4 regions of the Paenibacillus hexagrammi genome follow, and region 4 is predicted to be linked to each of the others. Evidence: predicted binding sites of a transcription regulator. Region 4 holds the regulator's gene; each other region holds the start of a gene.

Evidence for each region. Region 4 encodes LexA, which represses DNA repair genes until DNA is damaged. Its sites were predicted from a motif close to CGAACATATGTTCG; they were not measured.
Region 1: the regulator LexA is predicted to act here: its motif matches at 1,534-1,547, upstream of recA (recombinase RecA).
Region 2: the regulator LexA is predicted to act here: its motif matches at 1,625-1,638, upstream of L0M14_RS25945 (carbohydrate kinase).
Region 3: the regulator LexA is predicted to act here: its motif matches at 1,285-1,298, upstream of L0M14_RS20860 (YhjD family protein).

What each region holds. Positions count from the first base shown of each region.
Region 1 is NZ_CP090978.1:2,280,571-2,283,721, forward strand. It holds gene pgsA (CDP-diacylglycerol--glycerol-3-phosphate 3-phosphatidyltransferase) at 1-154, shown strand, start outside; gene L0M14_RS10050 (competence/damage-inducible protein A) at 195-1,445, shown strand; gene recA (recombinase RecA) at 1,617-2,663, shown strand; gene L0M14_RS10060 (regulatory protein RecX) at 2,730-3,151, shown strand, end outside.
Region 2 is NZ_CP090978.1:5,677,087-5,680,237, forward strand. It holds gene L0M14_RS25935 (SDR family NAD(P)-dependent oxidoreductase) at 245-1,006, opposite strand; gene L0M14_RS25940 (hypothetical protein) at 1,169-1,552, shown strand; gene L0M14_RS25945 (carbohydrate kinase) at 1,707-2,822, shown strand; gene L0M14_RS25950 (pseudouridine-5'-phosphate glycosidase) at 2,874-3,151, shown strand, end outside.
Region 3 is NZ_CP090978.1:4,626,080-4,629,230, reverse strand. It holds gene L0M14_RS20870 (DoxX-like family protein) at 1-130, shown strand, start outside; gene L0M14_RS20865 (DUF4166 domain-containing protein) at 127-807, shown strand; gene L0M14_RS20860 (YhjD family protein) at 1,331-1,702, shown strand; gene L0M14_RS20855 (DNA polymerase IV) at 1,709-2,977, shown strand; gene L0M14_RS20850 (YolD-like family protein) at 2,974-3,151, shown strand, end outside.
Region 4 is NZ_CP090978.1:3,010,874-3,014,024, forward strand. It holds partial or broken gene L0M14_RS13460 (HAD family hydrolase) at 1-93, opposite strand, end outside; gene L0M14_RS13465 (DUF896 domain-containing protein) at 133-324, opposite strand; gene lexA (transcriptional repressor LexA) at 1,235-1,852, shown strand; gene L0M14_RS13475 (2'-5' RNA ligase family protein) at 2,175-2,735, shown strand; gene glnA (type I glutamate--ammonia ligase) at 2,879-3,151, opposite strand, start outside.

The DNA.
Region 1 (3,151 bases), 730 kb from region 4:
TGCGCTGCTTATTAATAATTTTCCCTTTACATTTATCGACTTCCCCTTTGATGTGATTGCTAGCTGGGTAGCTGCGATTATCACCATGTATTCAGGCATTGAGTATTTTGTGAAGAATAAACATGTCATAGACTTTTCGGAAAAATCGCAATAGGGAAACCTATTGTTTTTTTCCTTTTGGGAGGAATGTGTAGATGAAAGCAGAGATTGTAGCAGTAGGTACCGAGTTGCTGCTGGGGCAGATTGTGAACACCAATGCACGATTTTTAGCTGTGGAATGCGCTGGGTTAGGTATCGATGTCTATTATCAAACCGTAGTAGGTGACAATAAAGACAGATTGCTTGAAACGCTTAAACTCGCTGCAAGCAGAGCAGATATTGTCATCTGTACAGGTGGTCTTGGACCCACTCAGGACGATTTGACTAAGGATGTACTGGCAGCTTACATAGGGCGAGAACTGATTATTCATGAACCTTCTATGAGCAAGATTTCCGATTTTTTTTCATCTAGGGGCATACATATGGTGGAAAGCAATCGTCGTCAGGCACTTATGCTTGAAGGCTGCGATCCGCTGCTGAATGATACTGGAATGGCCGTAGGTGTTGCCGTTACCTATGAGGGAACCCATTTTATCCTGCTGCCAGGTCCTCCTAAAGAGATGAAGCCGATGTTTACGAATTATGCTGCAGCATGGCTTAGTAGCGTAATGACAGATGAAGTGCCGCTTTATTCCAAAATGCTTCGTTTTGCTGGTATTGGCGAATCGAGCTTGGAGCATCAGTTGATGGATCTAATTCAAGATCAGCAGGATCCGACGATCGCTCCGTATGCCAAGGAGGGGGAAGTGGCGATTCGTCTTACGACGCGCGCGCGGGACGTTGAAGAAGGAAAACAGAAGCTCCTTCCGCTTGAACAAGAGATTCGCACTCGGGTTGGGGACTTTATTTATGCGGATGAGGACCTGCCGTTAGAGCATGTAATTTTGCAGCTGCTGAGCAGTAAGATGATGACTCTTTCGGTGGCGGAAAGCTGCACGGGCGGTTTGCTGAGTGATCTGATTACTGCCGTTCCTGGCAGCTCACAATCGTTTCTCGGAGGGATTATTTGCTACACCAATCTATTAAAGAACAAGCTTTTACAAGTGCCAATGGAAGTGCTTGAAGGTGATGCAGCGCCTGGAGCAGTTAGTGAGGAGACAGCATCCCTGCTTGCGCAAAATCTACTCAATACGACTGGAAGTGACTGGTCATTATCTGTAACAGGCGTGGCAGGCCCGGGAGAGTCGGAAGGCAAACCGGTCGGTCTCGTCTATGTAGGGCTAGGCAAACGCGGTGCTCAGCCGCAAATATTCACGCTTAAGCTGTCGGGAAATCGAGACATGATTAAGCTCAGAGCAGCGAAGAGTGCACTCTATCAGCTATGGAAACAGTTGAAAGATTCGTAGGCTTCGCATATAATAAAACTATCTGTTAACGGAAGAACCGTAGCAAAGCGATAACTTTGTTACGGTTCTTTGCTTGTTCGCATAAAAACGAATGTATGTTCGAAAAAATGCTTGGCAAACCTCCGGAAACGAGTTATCATATACCTATAATGATAAAAGGAAGTGAGTGTTTTGACAGATCGTCGCGCAGCACTTGAGATGGCATTACGCCAAATTGAAAAACAATTCGGAAAAGGCTCCATCATGAAGCTTGGAGAATCTACACATATGCAGGTGGAGACCATATCCAGTGGTTCACTTGCTTTAGATATTGCACTTGGAATAGGAGGTTTTCCTAGAGGAAGAATTATCGAAGTATACGGACCTGAATCCTCTGGTAAAACGACAGTTGCTCTGCATGCGATCGCCGAAGTGCAGAGAGCAGGGGGACAAGCTGCATTTATTGATGCGGAGCATGCGTTGGATCCGCTTTATGCAAGCAAGCTTGGAATCAATATTGATGAACTGCTGCTTTCCCAGCCGGATACAGGTGAACAAGCATTGGAAATTGCAGAAGCACTAGTACGAAGCGGAGCCGTGGATATCATTGTCATTGACTCCGTAGCTGCTCTCGTGCCGAAAGCAGAGATTGAAGGCGAAATGGGAGACTCTCACGTAGGTTTGCAAGCTCGATTGATGTCACAAGCTCTGCGTAAGCTGTCCGGTGCTATTAATAAATCCAAGGTTATTGCTATCTTTATTAACCAGCTTCGTGAGAAGGTTGGTGTAATGTTTGGTAACCCGGAAACAACGCCAGGCGGACGTGCTCTTAAATTCTACTCCTCCGTGCGATTGGATGTTCGTCGTGTGGAAACCATCAAGCAAGGCAATGACATGGTAGGAAATCGTACTAAGATTAAAGTAGTGAAAAATAAAGTTGCTCCACCGTTTAAGCAAGCTGAGATCGACATTATGTACGGTGAAGGTATTTCGCGTGAGGGCAGCATCATTGACATCGCAACAGAGATGGACATTGTCAATAAAAGCGGCGCATGGTACTCCTTCGAAGGTGAGCGTTTAGGTCAAGGACGCGAAAATGCTAAGCAGTTCCTGAAGGAGAATCCGGCAATTTCTCAAACGATTGAAACGAAAGTTCGTGAGAATAGCAACTTAATCAAGGTTACTGGTCCTAACGAAGATGAAGAGATGGAAGAGGATCTGGCGTTAGAAGCTGAATAAAAGGATGGACGGCAGCACTTTAACCTAGGGTTAAGGTGCTGCCGTTGTATTAAGGAGTGAAGTACTATGTATAAGGATGAACATCAAGAGTTTATCATCACTTCAATTGAGAAGCAGAAACGAAGTAAAAGCAGATATAACATATTTGTGAACGATGAGTATGCGTTTTCCGTACATGAAGACATTATGATTAAGCATCGACTTATGAAAGGCGAGATCATTCATCCCGAACATACACAGACAATTCTTGAAGATGAAGAACGCAATAAGGCGTATTTGAAGGCGCTAGGTATGATCGGAAGACGTCCGCACTCGGCCGTAGAAATCAAGCGAAAGCTGAAAGAATCCGGATTTGAGGAAGTTATCATCACCTGGGCTTGTGAACGCTTGCAGGAGCAAAACTATGTGAATGATGAACAATTTGCTAAAATGTGGTCGGAACATCGGATTTATTCGCAAAAGAAAGGAAGAAATTGGGTAAAGCAAGA
Region 2 (3,151 bases), 2.7 Mb from region 4:
TGCAGGGTGCTTGTTTGATCATCCTTGCGGAGAGTATATTCTATTCAAGGGCCGGAGCCCCGTCCCGAACGACCGAAGTGTGAGCGACGTCCCACATGGCCAACCAGGGTTGGGGAGTTTGTTGATCCTGTAGGCTCCGGCTCCATTCCGAGCTTCGGCAGCTATTTATCCGATCGCTGCGCCTCTCAGGATACTACTGAGTCCCCAAATACCTTTATCATCAGTTCGGCCTGCCAGGTCGGGCTTATTGGGCCGTCCAGCCTCCATCGACGAGCAGTACCGTTCCTGTCACCATATCTCCGGCTGGAGACGCTAAATAAATGACCGCACCTGCAACGTCCTTGATATCAGCTACCTTCCCGGCAGGAATCCGATCGACGACAGTTTGTAAATAGTCGGGATCATCCAGTCTTTCCGCTGTACCCGGCGTGTATGTAAACGTAGGCCCCACCGCATTGACTGTCACCCCGCGAGACGACCATTCCAGCGCCAGCACCCTCGTCAACTGGTTGACACCGCCCTTAGAAGCACAATAAACGGCATGATCCTTAATGCCCACCACACTGGCTTGGGAGCTCATATTGATAATTCTGCCGTAGCCCTGTTCGAGCATGATACGGCCAGCAGCCTGGCAGCAAAAGAAGAGCCCCTTCAGATTAACATCCATCATGCTGTCCCAGTCCGCTTCCGTAACCTCAGTGGCTGGATGATTCGCACCCAAACCCGCATTGTTTACAACAATATCGATCCGGCCAAAATGCTTCTGAATCCGGTTCATCACCTCTTGGATTTCACCTACATTCCGCACATCCAAGGGAACAGCGTACGCCTCCCCGCCTTCTTGAGCGATTTCGGCAACCAATTTCTCTAGATCGTTCACGCTTCGCGCGGTTACAGCCACCTTGGCGCCCGCATGAGCCAGCGCTTTGGACAAGCCGTATCCAATCCCCATACTCGCTCCGGTCACTACCGCGATCTTGCCGGTCAGATCAAAACTTGGATACATCCTCTCATCTCCTCTTTTATCCATTACTTTGTTAGTATAGCAGATCGTTGTTTGGCAAGCTTGTTCCTCAAGGATGATGAATGCGGCACATAATTCCGGAATACAAAGGGAAAGATAGCCATACAAACTAGCGACTCACTTGCAGTCAGGAGGACAAGTTCTATGCTTCCAAGCGTATATACCAAATTAGCGCTTATAGGTTTCCTTTGTTTTGTAGCCGTAGTCGGCGCCAAGCCTGAATTCGGTTATTCCCAGCAACCCTCTACACCTGGAGCCGGTCCTGAAATACATCTGGTACGTCCGGGGTCGCCGACATTCTATAATACGAACCCGTTCGGTATGCCGGGCACGGAAACGGGAATTCGTGCAGCTTCCACCTCCGGAGGAAGTGCGAACTTCCCTCCCTTCGGACCTAGCCCCGCTGCTTCCTATCAAATGCTGTCGGACTCGTCCGGCACGCCGACCGGCTCGCGCGGCAATCTAGTAGGCTTACTCGGACTGCTCGGCTTGTTGGGATTCATTCGCAAAACCGATCCGGTAAGATAACGTATGCTTACAATTAGGAGCATGTCCGGTTGCATCCGGCATTCATGCTCCTTTTTCTATTTTCGGTAGGTACGGACATGTGTTTGTCTGATAGACATATGTTTAACCATCAGATAAACTGTAGGTAGTCCTTTGATTAGGAAAGGAGCCATTCATGGACCGGGAACAGCATATTTTATCGCTTATCCGTGTTAATCCGTTCATCTCTCAGAACGAGCTCGCAAATCAAATCGGCATCTCCCGATCCGCTGTAGCAGGGTATATCGCTTCGCTGACGAAGAAGGGGATGATTCGCGGAAGAGCTTACATCATCGCAGATGAAAGCTCCGTGATGTGCATAGGCGGGGCTAATCTGGACAATAAAGCCGCCAGCAAGGCGCCGATCCGCCTTGCTTCCTCCAATCCGGTAACCGTCACGGAGTCCTGCGGCGGTGTCGCCCGCAATATCGCTGAGAACCTGGCCGGGCTCGGCTGCCGAAGCGCACTGATTACAGCTGTCGGAGACGATAAGGCAGGCACATGGGTGCTGGGCGAAACGAGCCATCGCGGCGTCGACATCAGCCAATCCATTGTGATACCAGGAGCCCATACCGGAACCTATACAGCACTGCTCGATGCCAGCGGCGAAATGTTTCTCGCATTTGCCAACATGGACATCTACGATGCGTTCGGCCCCGAGCTGCTCAATGAGAAATGGCCGCATATCGCCGCTTCCAAGCTGGTGATCGCCGACACGAATCTGCCTCAGGCCAGCCTTGACATGCTAGTGAAGCGCTGCGGAGCGGAAGGGGTTCTTCTGTTTCTTGATCCCGTCTCTTCAGAGAAGGCCAAGAAGCTACCTCACGATCTTACGGGAATCACCGCTATATTCCCTAATCTCGAGGAAGCCTATGAGCTTGCCGGCAGAGCATCGACCGGGGAAGAGGCGGACCCCGCTGTTATCACGGAGCTTGCGGAGGCTATTCGCAGGCGCGGTGTGCAGCACGTTTTTATCACACTGGGCAAGCAGGGCGTTCTTTATCAAGATGAGCACGGAAGCACCTTTGTGCCGCCACTTCCTACGGACGTCGTTGAGGTCACAGGGGCAGGAGATGCCTTCGTCGCAGGCGTCGCTTACGGCATTCTCCACGACCATTCATACTTGAACTCCTGCAAGCTCGGAACCGCAGCGGCACACCTCACCCTGCAAACAAATGAATCGGCTTCAAGCCGGTTAACAGAAGAAGTCTTGGTGCAAACCATGCAGAACAGCTTCCCTTCGGAAGTCTAATCATACCTATAAGGAGAACTGATGACCTTGAACCTGAACTCTTATTTATCCATGACCGATGAAGTAAAAGAAGCGCTGGATAGCGAAAAGCCGGTCGTAGCCCTCGAAACGACGATCATTTCCCACGGGATGCCTTACCCGCAAAACATTCAAATGGCGCAAAAGGTCGAACAAATTATTCGGGATAACGGCGCCGTGCCCGCGACGATCGGTATGATGGACGGCAAAATTAAAATCGGTATGACGCCGGAGGAGCTCGAAACCTTCGCAACCAGCAAGAACGTCGAAAAGGTCAGCCGCCGCGACTTTCCGTATATCCTCTCTGCAGG
Region 3 (3,151 bases), 1.6 Mb from region 4:
GCCTTTTAATCCAATTACTCTGAATATAGCGATGATAGCTTTATCGATAACCAGTCTACTAAACGCAACAGAGCTTCCGATTGCTGAAAGATGTCTCCGAAATTCACCTGAAAAGGGTAACCAAACATGACCTCAATCTACGAAAAAGCCCTCGGTGAAGATTTTGCCAAGCTCCACCCTCAGATCCAAAAAAGATTTAGCTTCGGAAGCGAAAATCAAATAGCTTCTATTGGAAAAGGAGTTATGGAACATGTTTGGTATGGTAAATGGTTTACAATTCCGTTTCTGGCACTAGGTACTTGGCGAAACATCCTTTTTCCTCAGAGAGGTAAGCATATTCCTTTCACGATCGAGAATTACGCATACAGGGATAGCTTTGGGCGAGAGACTGTTACTTGGATTCGAACATATCAATTTCCAAACCGAGTCAGACGTTTTGATGCTACGATGATTTACAGTGAAAAACGACATAAAATTATTGATTATTTAGGTACTCACCAGCATTTGGCAGTGGAAATCGATATGTTTGTTGCGGAGAATGGCGGAATGGGGCTACGTTCTGGGAAACAATTTTTTTATGAGGGGATTCTAGGCTTTCGGTTTCCAATGATATTCTCCGGTTATGCTGATGTCTGCGAGTGGTACGATGATGAAAAAGGAAAGTTCCAAATTAATGTGCAAGTGAAAAACAAATTTTTCGGACCGCTATTTGGTTATCGTGGATCCTTTAATGTTGAATACGTCCCCATAGATAAACGCGACATTCCTCAACACGTGAGGCCAGTGCGGGAAGAGAGACGTGAGTAACTTGTTAGCAAAGTTCTTGTGTATATATTAACAACTAGGAAAAGGAAATTATTATGAGATCAGTAGTGAAGAAATCAGTGATTATTTATGGGATTTTTGTATTAGTAATAGGATTATGTATTTTCCAAGGATGACCACATGAAGGCCATTCAGCAGCACTTGATCGACAAGCTGAGGCAGCTGGCGGTGGTGAAGATGATAGCCCCCGGGCTGGATTGGAAGCTGTAAAGGGGATCTTCCCACATAACGGTATGATTCCGGTCAGCGGCTGCTTGTTGCTTGATATACTTTGTGTTCTTGCTACGCTTGATCTTTTGATATCTTGATGCTTGTTCATGCGGATTTATATGGCCTTACCCCTTAAGATCGGACCCAAAAAGGCCCGATCTTTTTCCTTTTTGTTAATTTTTTGAATTCCATATTCGCCTCTTGCATACGACGTACGTCTTGGGTATATAATAGGCAATACAAAGAATACGAACTTGTGTTCTTATTTTTACCGGGTGCGGGAGGCTGATGATAGGTGAATGCGCCATTGCTGAGTAAGGATGAATTGCAGATGGTAAAAGAAGCGCTTATTTTGCCCATTATGATGGACTACATTCAGGACGATATTCATTTGGCGAACCAATCGGGATTCAAGCTGGATTTGCTGCTTGTTCACAGCTTGGAACAGGTGCAGGGCCAGATCTTTCAAGAGCATTATGCGCTGAAGAGAGCGCTCAGGGAGCGGGGAATCAAGCTGTTTCCGGAAAAGCGGACGGACACCGGTATTGATGCCGATTATTTGTGCCGCGGATATACGCATCATATTACGCTGCTTTGGGACATTTTGCGTACCGAGGTACTGACCAAGGCGAGTCACTATATGAACGTGAAGCTGACAAGCGGGTGAGCCGGCATGGGTAATCAACATCAGCGTGTCATTATGCTGGCGGATTGCCAATCCTTTTATGCCAGTGTGGAAAAGGCGGCTAACCCGCAATATGCCAACAAGCCGCTTGTTGTGGCCGGTGATCCGGAACGGCGCAGCGGCATTGTGCTAGCGGCATGCCCGATGGCCAAGAAGTACGGCGTGACGACGGCGGAGCGGGTGGGCGAGGCGATCGCCAAGTGTCCCGATCTGATCGTGATTAAGCCGCGCATGCAAACTTATATTGAGATCTCGATGCAGATCACGGAGATATACAGAAGCTATTCCGATCTCGTGGAGCCGTACTCCATCGATGAGCAATTTATCGACGTGACCGGATCCCAGCGCATCTTTGGGGACCCATTGACGATTGCCGCAGCAATTCAGGAGCGGGTATGGAACGAGACGCGGGTCAAAACGAGGCTGGGCATCAGCTTCTCCAAGGTGACAGCCAAGATGGCCTGCGATAATTTTGCCAAGAAGTCGGATTCCGGCTTATTCACGCTGACGAAGGAGGGAATGACCCAGAAGCTGTGGCCGCTGGACATCGGCAAGCTGTTTATGGTCGGAAGCCGGATGATGGCACACTTTCATACGATGGGTCTTCCGACGATCGGCGCGCTGGCCCAAACTCCCTTAGGCAAGCTGAAGGAGATGATGCGCCGCAAGTTCCGCAAGAATTGCGATATCGACGCGGAGCTGTACTGGCGCATTGCCAACGGGATCGATGACAGCCCCGTAAGCCCTTATACGCACAGCGAAGCGCCCAAAAGCATCGGCCATCAGATGACGCTGCCCCGGGATTACGCAACGCTGGATGAGATCAAGGTGGTGCTGCTGGAGCTCTCGGAGCTGGTTTGCTTGCGCTGCCGCTCGCTCAAGTACATGGGCTCGGTCGTATCGGTGGGCTGCCAGGGAGCGGATTTCGACCGGCCTACAGGCTTTTACCGGCAGATGAAAATTCCCGATCCTACGAATGTGACGAATCATGTGTACAAGGCCGTTGTTCAGCTATTCCAGCAGCATTGGGACGGCCTTCCGGTGCGCAAGGTGGCTGTCGGTATCTCGCAGCTTTCGAGCGAGGAGAGCTACCAGCTTACGATGTTCGAGGAGCGGGACCGGTTCCGTGAGCTTGAGCGGACGACGGATGAGCTGAAACGAAGGTTCGGTGAAACGGCGATTGTTCGGGCTGTGTCGGCCACTTCGGCCGGGCAAGCGGCGGACAGAGCCAAGAAGATTGGAGGTCATTATCGATGATGAGCAAAAAACTGACAAACAACGGCTTATGGGAATCATCTCGAATGATGCTGCCGGAACACAAGCTTCGCATCCAGGAGGCAAGCCAAGTGCTGGGCAAGCTGGCACTGCCGGAGCTCGATGAGCAGGAGCAAGAGGAGATCGGGAGGCAGCTTGCCGCTGCCGTAAGCGGCG
Region 4 (3,151 bases):
GCTTCCACAAGTCGCTTCAAAAGCTTCCTTGACACTGCGGTCATCCCATAACAAAGTATCATCCAAATCAAATAAAACAGCTTTCAATGACATGTTCGTTTCCCCTTTAACTTAAATCTATGTAATTGTGGATTACTTCTCTTCTTCTTCGTCCGCAAACTTAATGGAATCCAACTGGACCTTAAGCGAGCTGCGGAATGCCTGGATGTACTTCTTTCGCAGTTCATTTCGTTCGTCAATCTCTTCATCGGTCAAACCAATCGTTTTTGCTTTACGGGCAAGCTCGTTGATTCGTTCTATGTTTTGTTCCATATTATCGCTCATGAAAATCCTCCCTGCGTTCGTCATACTGACTACTTTGCCATCCCCTATTAAGAAAGTCAAGGCAAGAAGATGCATTTCGATCATAAAAATATAAACCAAATAAGACTCCAGCATAACGCCGAGTCTTTAAGATCGTAACAAATTGTCAAACAAGTACGGAAGCATCTGAGATTAGAATATATGCATCTACTTATCAGATATACCGGTGACGTGTAATACCATATGAGTGTAAATCTCAATACCCATATTCCAAACGAAATTAGAACGTGTGTTCTATATTTTTTCTCATATTCTTATATGGCATATGTTCGACTAATGGATTCTAAGGAAGGATTAACACTTGCCCTTCGTGAAGGATCGCTGAATCAAGTCGGTTCAACACCTTCAACTCTTTAATATAAAAACGAATATCCTCCTCTCGCTCCATATGGGATGAAGCTATCGACCAGAGAGTATCTCCTCGAGATACAACGACCTTCCCAGAGATTGGCTTTAAGCTGGCTATAACAGTACTGTTCGAGTTTACAGATTCAATAGTTAAGTCAGAAGTCTTTAGAAGTGAAGAAGAACTGCCTTCACCTGCGTATGCGTGTACGATAGCGCCAAAAGAAAAAACCAACACAAGGACAATTGCTGACAATATAAATTTTAAAGAGATCTTCGCGAGCCCTTTAGTTGGAATCTCTGTATGTGCAGACTGTGATGTTAGTTGTTTATTTCTTAAGTAGCCGCTGGAATTGTGATCTCCTGAATATGCTATGTACATAAGATTCATCCCCCAAACATTTGTTCTGTTATTAATTTAACACGAACAAATGTTTGTGTCAATGTATTTTCGAACTTATGTTTGTACGAACTCCGGTTCTGTGTTATAATTTGGTTACTGATTCCTTTCATTGGAGTGATACTATTGAGTAAGATTTCCCAACGGCAGCAAGCGATATTGGAATTTATTAAGAATGAAGTGAAAGATAAGGGATATCCGCCTTCCGTACGAGAAATTGGCGAGGCAGTTGGACTAGCATCAAGCTCCACCGTACATGGACACTTGGAACGTCTGGAGAAGAAAGGCTTAATCCGCAGAGACCCGACCAAGCCTAGAGCCATTGAGATTTTAGGCTTAGACGGTGCAGAAAGCAATTTCGCCGTTTCTGTTGCACGGGTACCGCTAGTCGGTAAAGTTACTGCAGGAGTTCCGATCACAGCTACGGAGAATATCGAAGATTATTTCCCGCTTCCTTCGCACAAAGTCGGCGATAATAACGTTTTCATGCTAAGCGTTTCTGGTGACAGTATGATTGAAGCCGGTATTCATAACGGTGACTATGTGATCGTAAAGCAGCAGCAAACTGCGAACAATGGAGATATCGTAGTGGCGATGACAGAGGATGATGAAGCAACGGTTAAGCGATTCTACAAGGAACGCGACCATATTCGTCTTCAACCGGAAAACTCAGCTTTAAAGCCAATTCTCCTAAAGCACGTTACGATTCTCGGACGAGTTATTGGCTTGTTTCGGGATATCTAGATTCCAAGGTAAAAACCACCCTTTCTGAATGTGGCAACTCCAACTTTAGATGACGTCTAATAGTCGAGAGAGCCGTGCGTTCATGGGTGGTTTTTTGTTTTCATGGACATCTTCGCTGCGTAGAACGAGCAACTTCCCTATCTGTATACTGGCCACCTGAGACTATCCAATAGAAAGATGACCTCTCCTGCATACTTGAACATGGGTATCGTATAGAAAATTGTTCGTATTTTCTTACCTGTTTACGAAAGATCCATACGCCAAGCTTCGAAGAGCTGTTTATTCTCGAGCTATAGGTACGTCGATGGAAGGAATGTTATTTATGAGAGACAAAGTAGAATTTCATAATACTCACATAGTCCTTGAAATGCCTTCACATATTACAAAACAAATTATATCAATCAGGAAACAACAAAAAGACGATTTCAGAGCATCCTTACCTGTCGAGATAACTTTGGCAGGTTCAAGTGGAGTCGGTGTTTTGGAACCCAAACAGGATTCAGATAAAGTATTCTCAAAGCTGCATTCCATTGCATTAAGAACCGCGCCAATTAAAGCTGCTTTCGGCAAAGTATTGAGGTTTCCAAATACGGATATTTTTGCTTTTACTATAAAAGATGAAGGTCCATTTCATCGGTTGCACGAACAGATTGCTGATTCAGGTATATTCTTTTTAAGAAGCCCCTATCCTTATACTCCTCATTGCACACTGAGAAGTCGTTCTTTAGTAACAGAAATTGAAGCTAATGAGTTATTCGGCCTTCAAATTCCTGACGAATTCGTTTTAGATACGATGTCGGTTCTTTCTTTATACCAAGATTCATCTACTGGTGAAATATCTGTTCCTGTGCTTCATAAAGTGAAATTAAGTGGAACGATCTAAGATTCATTCAGCGGGAAGCTTAATTACGTAACCAACGCCACAAAGTGGGGCTTTGATTCCAAGCCGACTTGTTGCTGTACGAGAAGCCCCTTTCATAAAAAAACAGAACCCCCCAACACTTAGAGCGCCAGGGGGTTGAGCTATTAATATAGGGACAGATACTGATCGCGTTCCCAAGGGTGAACTTGAGTACGGTACATATCCCACTCGATTTCTTTCAATTCATAAAAGTGTGCCAGAGCATGCTCCCCAAGAATATCGCAGATGACATCGTTGCGGATCATTTCATCGAGCGCCGTCTTCAAGTTGACAGGTAAGCTTGGAATGCCCTGCTCTTCTCTCTCTTCTTCCGTCATCACGTAGATGTTACGGTCTGTCGGAGGAGGCAGCTGCATTTTGTTCTTAATACCGTCAAG